Regions from separate parts of the Pseudoalteromonas sp. DL-6 genome, predicted to be linked through region 2. Evidence: predicted binding sites of a transcription regulator. Region 2 holds the regulator's gene; each other region holds the start of a gene.

Region 1 (2,279 bases), 910 kb from region 2:
ATGAGGAGTGCGGCGGTTTGGCCAATGTAATTGGTATAAGTCAATATAGTCGGTTTGTAAGCGCTTTAGCGACTGATCAACGGCATCAATAACAGCTTGGCGAGTAATATCACCGCCATCACGGATCCATGAAAGTCCATTACCGGCAATTTTAGTTGCAATAACAATGTCTTTTCGTTTCTGTGAATTACGTGCAACCCAATTCCCTATAATTTCCTCTGTTTTACCATAGGTATCGGGCGTGGGCGGAACTGCGTACATTTCTGCTGTATCAATAAAGTTAACACCACGTTCAAGGGCATAGGCTATTTGCTCATCAGCATCGCGCTGGGTATTTTGTACTCCCCAGGTCATGCTACCTAAACAGACTCTCGAAACACTAACACCACTACTACCTAATTGACTATATTGCATTACTAATCCTAATTATTCGTTTTCAGAGTTTGCTTTTAAAGCCGATAACAAAGGTTCTGTGATCGTCGCTTTTTGCCCTGTTTTAAAGTCAAACATCACCACTTTCGACATGCCTGTGGTGGTTATCGCATTTTGCGCATGACTAAATACACTGTAATTCATTACAAACCGGTCAGATTTTATATCACTAATAGTAATACCTACGCTTAATGTGTCAGGAAACGTCACAGGGCGTTTGTAGCGAATGTTATTTTCACTGATCACAGGGCCTGTGGCTTTAGCATTGATAGTATCAAATAAATTTAATTTATTTAAAAAATCGATTCTGGCTATTTCAAAATAACGAAGGTAAACACAGTTATTAACATGCTGTAGGGCATCCATATCGCCCCACGCTACAGTAATGTCGGTATGAATAGGATGTTGTTGTTTAAACGTTTCCATGTATTTATAGCTCTTAGTTTTAAAGTATTTAGATTAGCAACATGGTCGGATGAGCTCAAGGGAATTATAGCGGGCAAAAAATTCGAGAGTTAAATTGTACCTCTTTGAATTCATGACTATAGTAACTATTAACACACAAGGAGAGAACTATGCAGAATATAATTAATTGGTTATTGGCATGCACTGTTTTTATAGCTTCGTTCACTTGTTACGCTATGGGTAATGAGGCAGGAGCAATTATTTTGATTTTATTAGGCTTCTGTTTAGAAGTACTATTTTGGATGTATTGCTTTAATAAGCCCAAAAAAAATAGGCGCTCTTTTTAGATAACAACATGCTTGCTAATTAATAGCGATTCCACAATAATGGCTGTATAAATAAACAGTTGTTATTGTGTGATGAAAAAGTTTATTCATATAGACATGGACTGCTTCTATGCAGCCGTTGAAATGCGCGACAACCCTAAGCTTGCAAGCGTACCGCTGGCCATTGGCGGTAATAGTCGCCGAGGAGTGCTCTCTACCGCTAATTACATTGCCAGAGAATATGGTGTGCGCTCTGCTATGTCTAACTATCATGCCAAACAGCTTTGCCCCGATTTAGTTATTGTGCCCGGAAGAATGGCTGTTTATAAACAAGTATCAACCCAAATTCGCACTATATTTAACCGCTATACAGACCTAGTAGAACCTCTTTCACTTGATGAAGCATACCTGGATGTGACCGACAGTACTGCATTTAAAGGCAGTGCAACGTTAATTGCTGAGCAGATCCGCGCTGATATTTTTAATACCACTGGGCTGACCGCCTCTGCGGGGATTGCGCCAATTAAATTTATAGCCAAAATTGCTAGTGATGAAAATAAGCCCAATGGCCAATTTGTGGTATTGCCTGAGCAAGTTGACTCGTTTTTAGCCCAATTACCACTAGGTAAAATTCCAGGCGTGGGTAAAGTAACCTTGGAGAAGCTTAATTTAAAAGGATTATACACGGGCCAAGATGTCCGAGAAAAAGGTGCTAATTGGATGCAGCAACATGTGGGGAATTTTGGTGTATCGTTATATCAAAAATGTATGGGGGAGCATATAGGGCGGGTTTCAACTGAGCGGGTTCGTAAGTCATTGAGCGTGGAGCATACTTATGAATACAACAAAAACAGCCTTGATGAGTGCCTTGAACAATTACCGCAACTGTTAGATGAGCTCACTGTTAGGCTAAATAAGCAGCAGTTGCAAAATAAAATTAATAAGTTAAGTGTTAAAGTTAAATTTGCTAATTTTGTTGTGACCTCAGCAGATCAAGCGAATCATCAATTAAACACGGCTATTTTTAAAGAGTTACTCGCCAAAGCCTATCAACGTGGATTACAGCAACCCGTGCGCTTATTAGGAATTGGTGTTGGTATTAAAAATCAACCAGAG
Region 2 (2,279 bases):
TAATGTGCCGTTGCGTGACGCTTTTAAGTGGCTTGCGCTGATCTCTTGCCCAACACAATAAAATCGACTGAAATCAACCACAAAGTTAGCGGCATAACTTGCTACTGTTTCAGCAAGCACGACATTGGCACCACCATGCACTATACCCATTGGATTATGGTGCTCAGGTATGGCTGGCATAGTGGCGACTAAGTAGTCATCACCAATTTCACTGATTTCAATTCCCATGGTCTTCATGAGCGTGCCTTGGCCAGTGATCCCTTGATCTAATTGCTTACAAAACTCTAATGTAATTGGTTGGTGCCAAATACTCATGCTAGCTCCTTGGATAAGTAATTGAGAATTAATATGATAATGCACTGCTAATAATTACATTTATTATTGCGGTTTTAAAGCATCTTATTGTTTAGCCATCATGACTTATAAGGTCTTAATTTATATTTGCGATTTTTAAATAACTGTATATACTCACAGTTAATTGTACTGTATGGAAAACCAGTTGTATGCGACCATTAACAAAACGCCAAGCGCAAATACTCGAACTTATCAAAGTGTTTATTAAAGACACTGGTATGCCTCCTACACGTGCCGAAATTGCACAAACACTGGGTTTTAAAAGTGCAAATGCTGCAGAAGAACACTTAAAAGCACTGGCTAAAAAAGGTGTAATTAAAATGAAGCCGGGTGCGAGTCGCGGCATTCAGCTTGTTGAAGAAGAAGAGCCAGAGCAATTAGGCTTGCCTTTAATTGGTCGGGTTGCTGCGGGTGAGCCAATATTGGCGCAACAGCATGTTGAAAGCCACTGTAAAATTGACCCTTTAATGTTTAAACCTGCGGCCGATTTTTTACTGCGTGTTAACGGCATGAGTATGAAAGATATTGGTATTATGGATGGCGACTTACTCGCTGTACATAAAACTCAAGTGGCTGAAAATGGTCAGGTTATTGTTGCTCGAGTGGATGATGATGTTACGGTTAAACGCCTAGAAAAAGCCGGCAGAAAAGTATTACTGCATGCTGAAAATGACGAGTTTTCGGCAATTGAAGTCGACTTGGAAAATGAATCTTTCAATATTGAAGGCTTAGCGGTAGGTGTTATTCGTAACGCTGACTGGATGTGATAGTTAAACATAACTTAGCGCTTAATATTAATTAGGCGCTGATTTTACTTGTATTATTTTTATGGTACTGCTTTTTAATCGCTTTTGTTATTGTAAATAACATCGCTAAATACTTATATAAATAAATTTATCCTAATTATTTTTAAATCATAAAATTTTATATTTTTTCCGCTGTTATTCAAGCTACCCCTTACCACCTCTGACTCTTAGGTTAACTAACTAATTAGTGACTATTTTTTTGCTGCACTTTTTTAAGTAACCCCTTGTTTATTTTTCATACTCACCTTGCTTATTGTTTATTTTTTAACTAGTTATTAAAGAGCTGGAATAAAAATAACTCACAGCGTAGTCGTTTTGAGCACACACATTTAATAACTCCAGCACCCTTATAAAAAATAAAAATAACGAATGGGCGTTTAAGTCGTATGTCCCTTCGCTTTGCGTCAGCAATAGCATCAAAGGAGCCGTCACATGGGTAAGCTGAGTTCTTCCTTGTGGCTTATATTGTTAGTTTTTTCGCAAAATGTGCTTGCTAATAGCCAATATAATATGCGTAAAGGCGTAACTGATATAAGTAATAATGTATACCAACTACACATGACTATATTTTTAATATGTTGTGTGATTGGGGTGATCGTGTTTGCCATTATGTTTTGGGCACTCATTCATCATCGCAAATCTAAAGGGGCTGTCCCTGCCCAGTTTCATGAAAGCACCAAAGTAGAAATACTCTGGACTGCTATTCCTTTTGTCATCTTAATTGTTATGGCCATTCCTGCGACTAAAACCCTAATTGCCATGGAGGATGCCAGCAAAGCTGATATCACCATAAAAATTACTGGATCACAGTGGAAGTGGCATTACGAATATATGGGGGAGGACGTTGAGTTTTATTCAATGTTAGCGACTCCTCAAAATGAAATAACGAATCTTGCCGATAAAAACCCGAACTATTTACTTGAAGTAGATAAGCCGCTGGTGCTACCGATTAATCAAAAAGTACGTTTTTTAATGACCTCAGATGATGTGATTCACTCATGGTGGGTACCTGATTTTGCTGTTAAAAAAGATGCAAATCCGGGGTTTATCAATGAAACATGGACCAATATTAATGAAGTAGGTACTTACCGCGGGCAGTGTGCAGAGCTGTGTGGTAAA
Region 3 (2,279 bases), on a different replicon from region 2:
AACATCATCCCAGTTTAAACAGGTAATGCCATTGAGCTCGTTAACTGTGCGCTCAAGCACCACGCTAAATTGGCGACGAATTGTTTTTGGACTTTGCTGAGCTAGTTGCCATGCGGTATTAATATTCATTAGCGCCAGTTTTTTAGCTAAACGTTTGCCCACTCCCCATACATCCTGGCAGTGCATTTGCTGTAAAATAGCTTGTCGGGTTGCTTCATCATCAATCACGGCAACCCCATTAAAGCCAGCTAGTTTTTTAGCAGCATGATTCGCGGCTTTGGCTAAGGTCGGCGTTGGCCCAAACCCAACGCCCACGGGGAGCTTTGTTTCGCGCCATACGGTTCGTCTTATGAGATGTCCATAAGTATGCCAATCTTTGACAACGTCTTTGTAGCCGTTAAAGTGCAAAAACGATTCATCAATACTGTAAATATGCTGGGTATCACAAAAGCGGCCAATCACACTCATCATTCGGTCGCTTAAATTAGCGTATAGTTCATAATTACTAGAGCGTACAATCACATTGTTTTGTTCTAGTAATTGCTTAACTTTAAAGTAAGGGCCAAATTTAGGAATATTAAGCTTACGGGCAATCGGGCATACCGCACACACGCAGCCATCGTTATTGGTAAGCACCACTACCGGCTTTGAGCGAATGGCGGGATCAAATACTTTTTCGGCGCTGGCATAAAAAGCCACGGCATCAACTAAGGCATACATGAAAGTATCTCAGGGCTTTGCCGATGCAACCTAATTGAGCGGGTTACCACGCCTTCAAGCTGAAATTCATCAGACTCGGTTAATTGCACGGGCTTATAAGCAGCAGAAGCCGAGAGCAGCCGCGCATTAGTTTTATCTAGCAGCTTACATACAAATAAACCATTTAAGTTTGCCACAATAACATCGCCATCTTTAGGAATTTCAGCACGGTCAACTAACAGTAAGTCGCCCTCAAAAATACCAATTTCTTGCATAGAGCATCCTGAGGCAACGCCAATAAAGGTGGCATCTGGGTGTTTTATTAATAGCTCGTCAAGTGATATTCCTAACTCACTATACTGCGCTGCAGGCGATTCAAACCCGCAAACACCGGCCTCTATATAAATGGGAATAACAAACATAACACAACCTAAAACGCATATACTGTATAAGTGTACAGTATATGCGTTTTGTATCAGTTATGCCAAGTAATGAATGGCGGATCAATCCATGTTTTTGATCATTTGTTGGGCAGTATGTAAAAAGTCATTGATTTGCTGTGAGTTTAAGTTTTTATATCTATGTGCTAAAACATGTTGAATAACGAATAAAAAGCCCCAGTTACTAGTTTTAAGTATGTGGCATTGCAGCACCTAAATTATCTGCATTTAAGGAGCGGCGATTGTGTTAACTTCTACCCCTTTTTCGTTACTAGAACTGGCGCCTATGTCTAAAGGGGCCACGGTTAGTGACACCTTAAACAAAAGTACAGCCTACGCACAAAGAGCAGACCAATTAGGTTTTAACCGTTTTTGGTTAGCCGAGCATCATAATATGCCTGGGATTGTTTGTGCCGCCACTTCAATTTTAGTAGGGCACATAGCCGGCAACACTAAAAAAATACGCGTAGGGTCGGGTGGAATTATGTTACCTAATCACGCGCCTTTAGTTGTGGCTGAGCAATTTGGCACCTTAGAGAATTTGTATCCTGGTCGAATTGATTTAGGGCTAGGGCGCGCCCCGGGTAGCGACCCTGTGACAAGTCGCGCCTTAAATAACGACATTAGTCGCGCTGAAAACTTTCCTAATGAAGTGAGCGAGTTACAAACATTATTAGGTCCATATGAGGGAACTAAGCGTGTACGAGCAATTCCTGGTGAGAACACCAATGTGCCGATTTGGCTGTTAGGCTCAAGTTTATTTAGTGCCCAGTTAGCGGCGAAAAAAGGATTACCCTATGTATTTGCGGGGCATTTTGCACCACGTTTTGTACATGATGCAATAGCCTTATATAAACGAGAATTTAAAGCATCAAGTGTATTAGCTAAGCCTTATGTGATGTTGGCATTACCTTTAGTGGCTGCCGATACAGATGAAGAAGCACAATACTTATCAACCACTTCAAAACAGCGGGTACTGTCGTTAATCAGAGGCGACGAGTTGTGGTTAAAGCCCCCAGTAGCAACAATGGAAGGCTTGTGGAGCGAACAAGAGCGTGCTCATGTTGAGAGCTTTTTAGGGCTAAGTGTGACTGGCGGGCCAGCGAGTATTAAACACAAATTAGAAATGATCGTGAATCA

What was found. The regulator LexA, encoded in region 2, represses DNA repair genes until DNA is damaged. The targets are predictions, from matches to a motif close to TACTGTATNNNNATACAGTA.
Region 1: dinB (DNA polymerase IV) is a predicted target of LexA. The motif match lies at 1,226-1,245, and genes of this name have one in related genera.
Region 3: umuD (translesion error-prone DNA polymerase V autoproteolytic subunit) is a predicted target of LexA. The motif match lies at 1,142-1,161, and genes of this name have one in related genera.

Annotation. Positions count from the first base shown of each region.
Region 1 is NZ_CP019770.1:744,936-747,214, forward strand. It holds gene B1F84_RS03455 (aldo/keto reductase) at 1-414, opposite strand, end outside; gene B1F84_RS03460 (thioesterase family protein) at 427-858, opposite strand; gene dinB (DNA polymerase IV) at 1,257-2,279, shown strand, end outside.
Region 2 is NZ_CP019770.1:3,078,097-3,080,375, reverse strand. It holds gene B1F84_RS14420 (PaaI family thioesterase) at 1-315, opposite strand, end outside; gene lexA (transcriptional repressor LexA) at 504-1,121, shown strand; gene coxB (cytochrome c oxidase subunit II) at 1,593-2,279, shown strand, end outside.
Region 3 is NZ_CP019771.1:118,073-120,351, reverse strand. It holds gene B1F84_RS15650 (Y-family DNA polymerase) at 1-720, opposite strand, end outside; gene umuD (translesion error-prone DNA polymerase V autoproteolytic subunit) at 708-1,121, opposite strand; gene B1F84_RS15635 (LLM class flavin-dependent oxidoreductase) at 1,384-2,279, shown strand, end outside.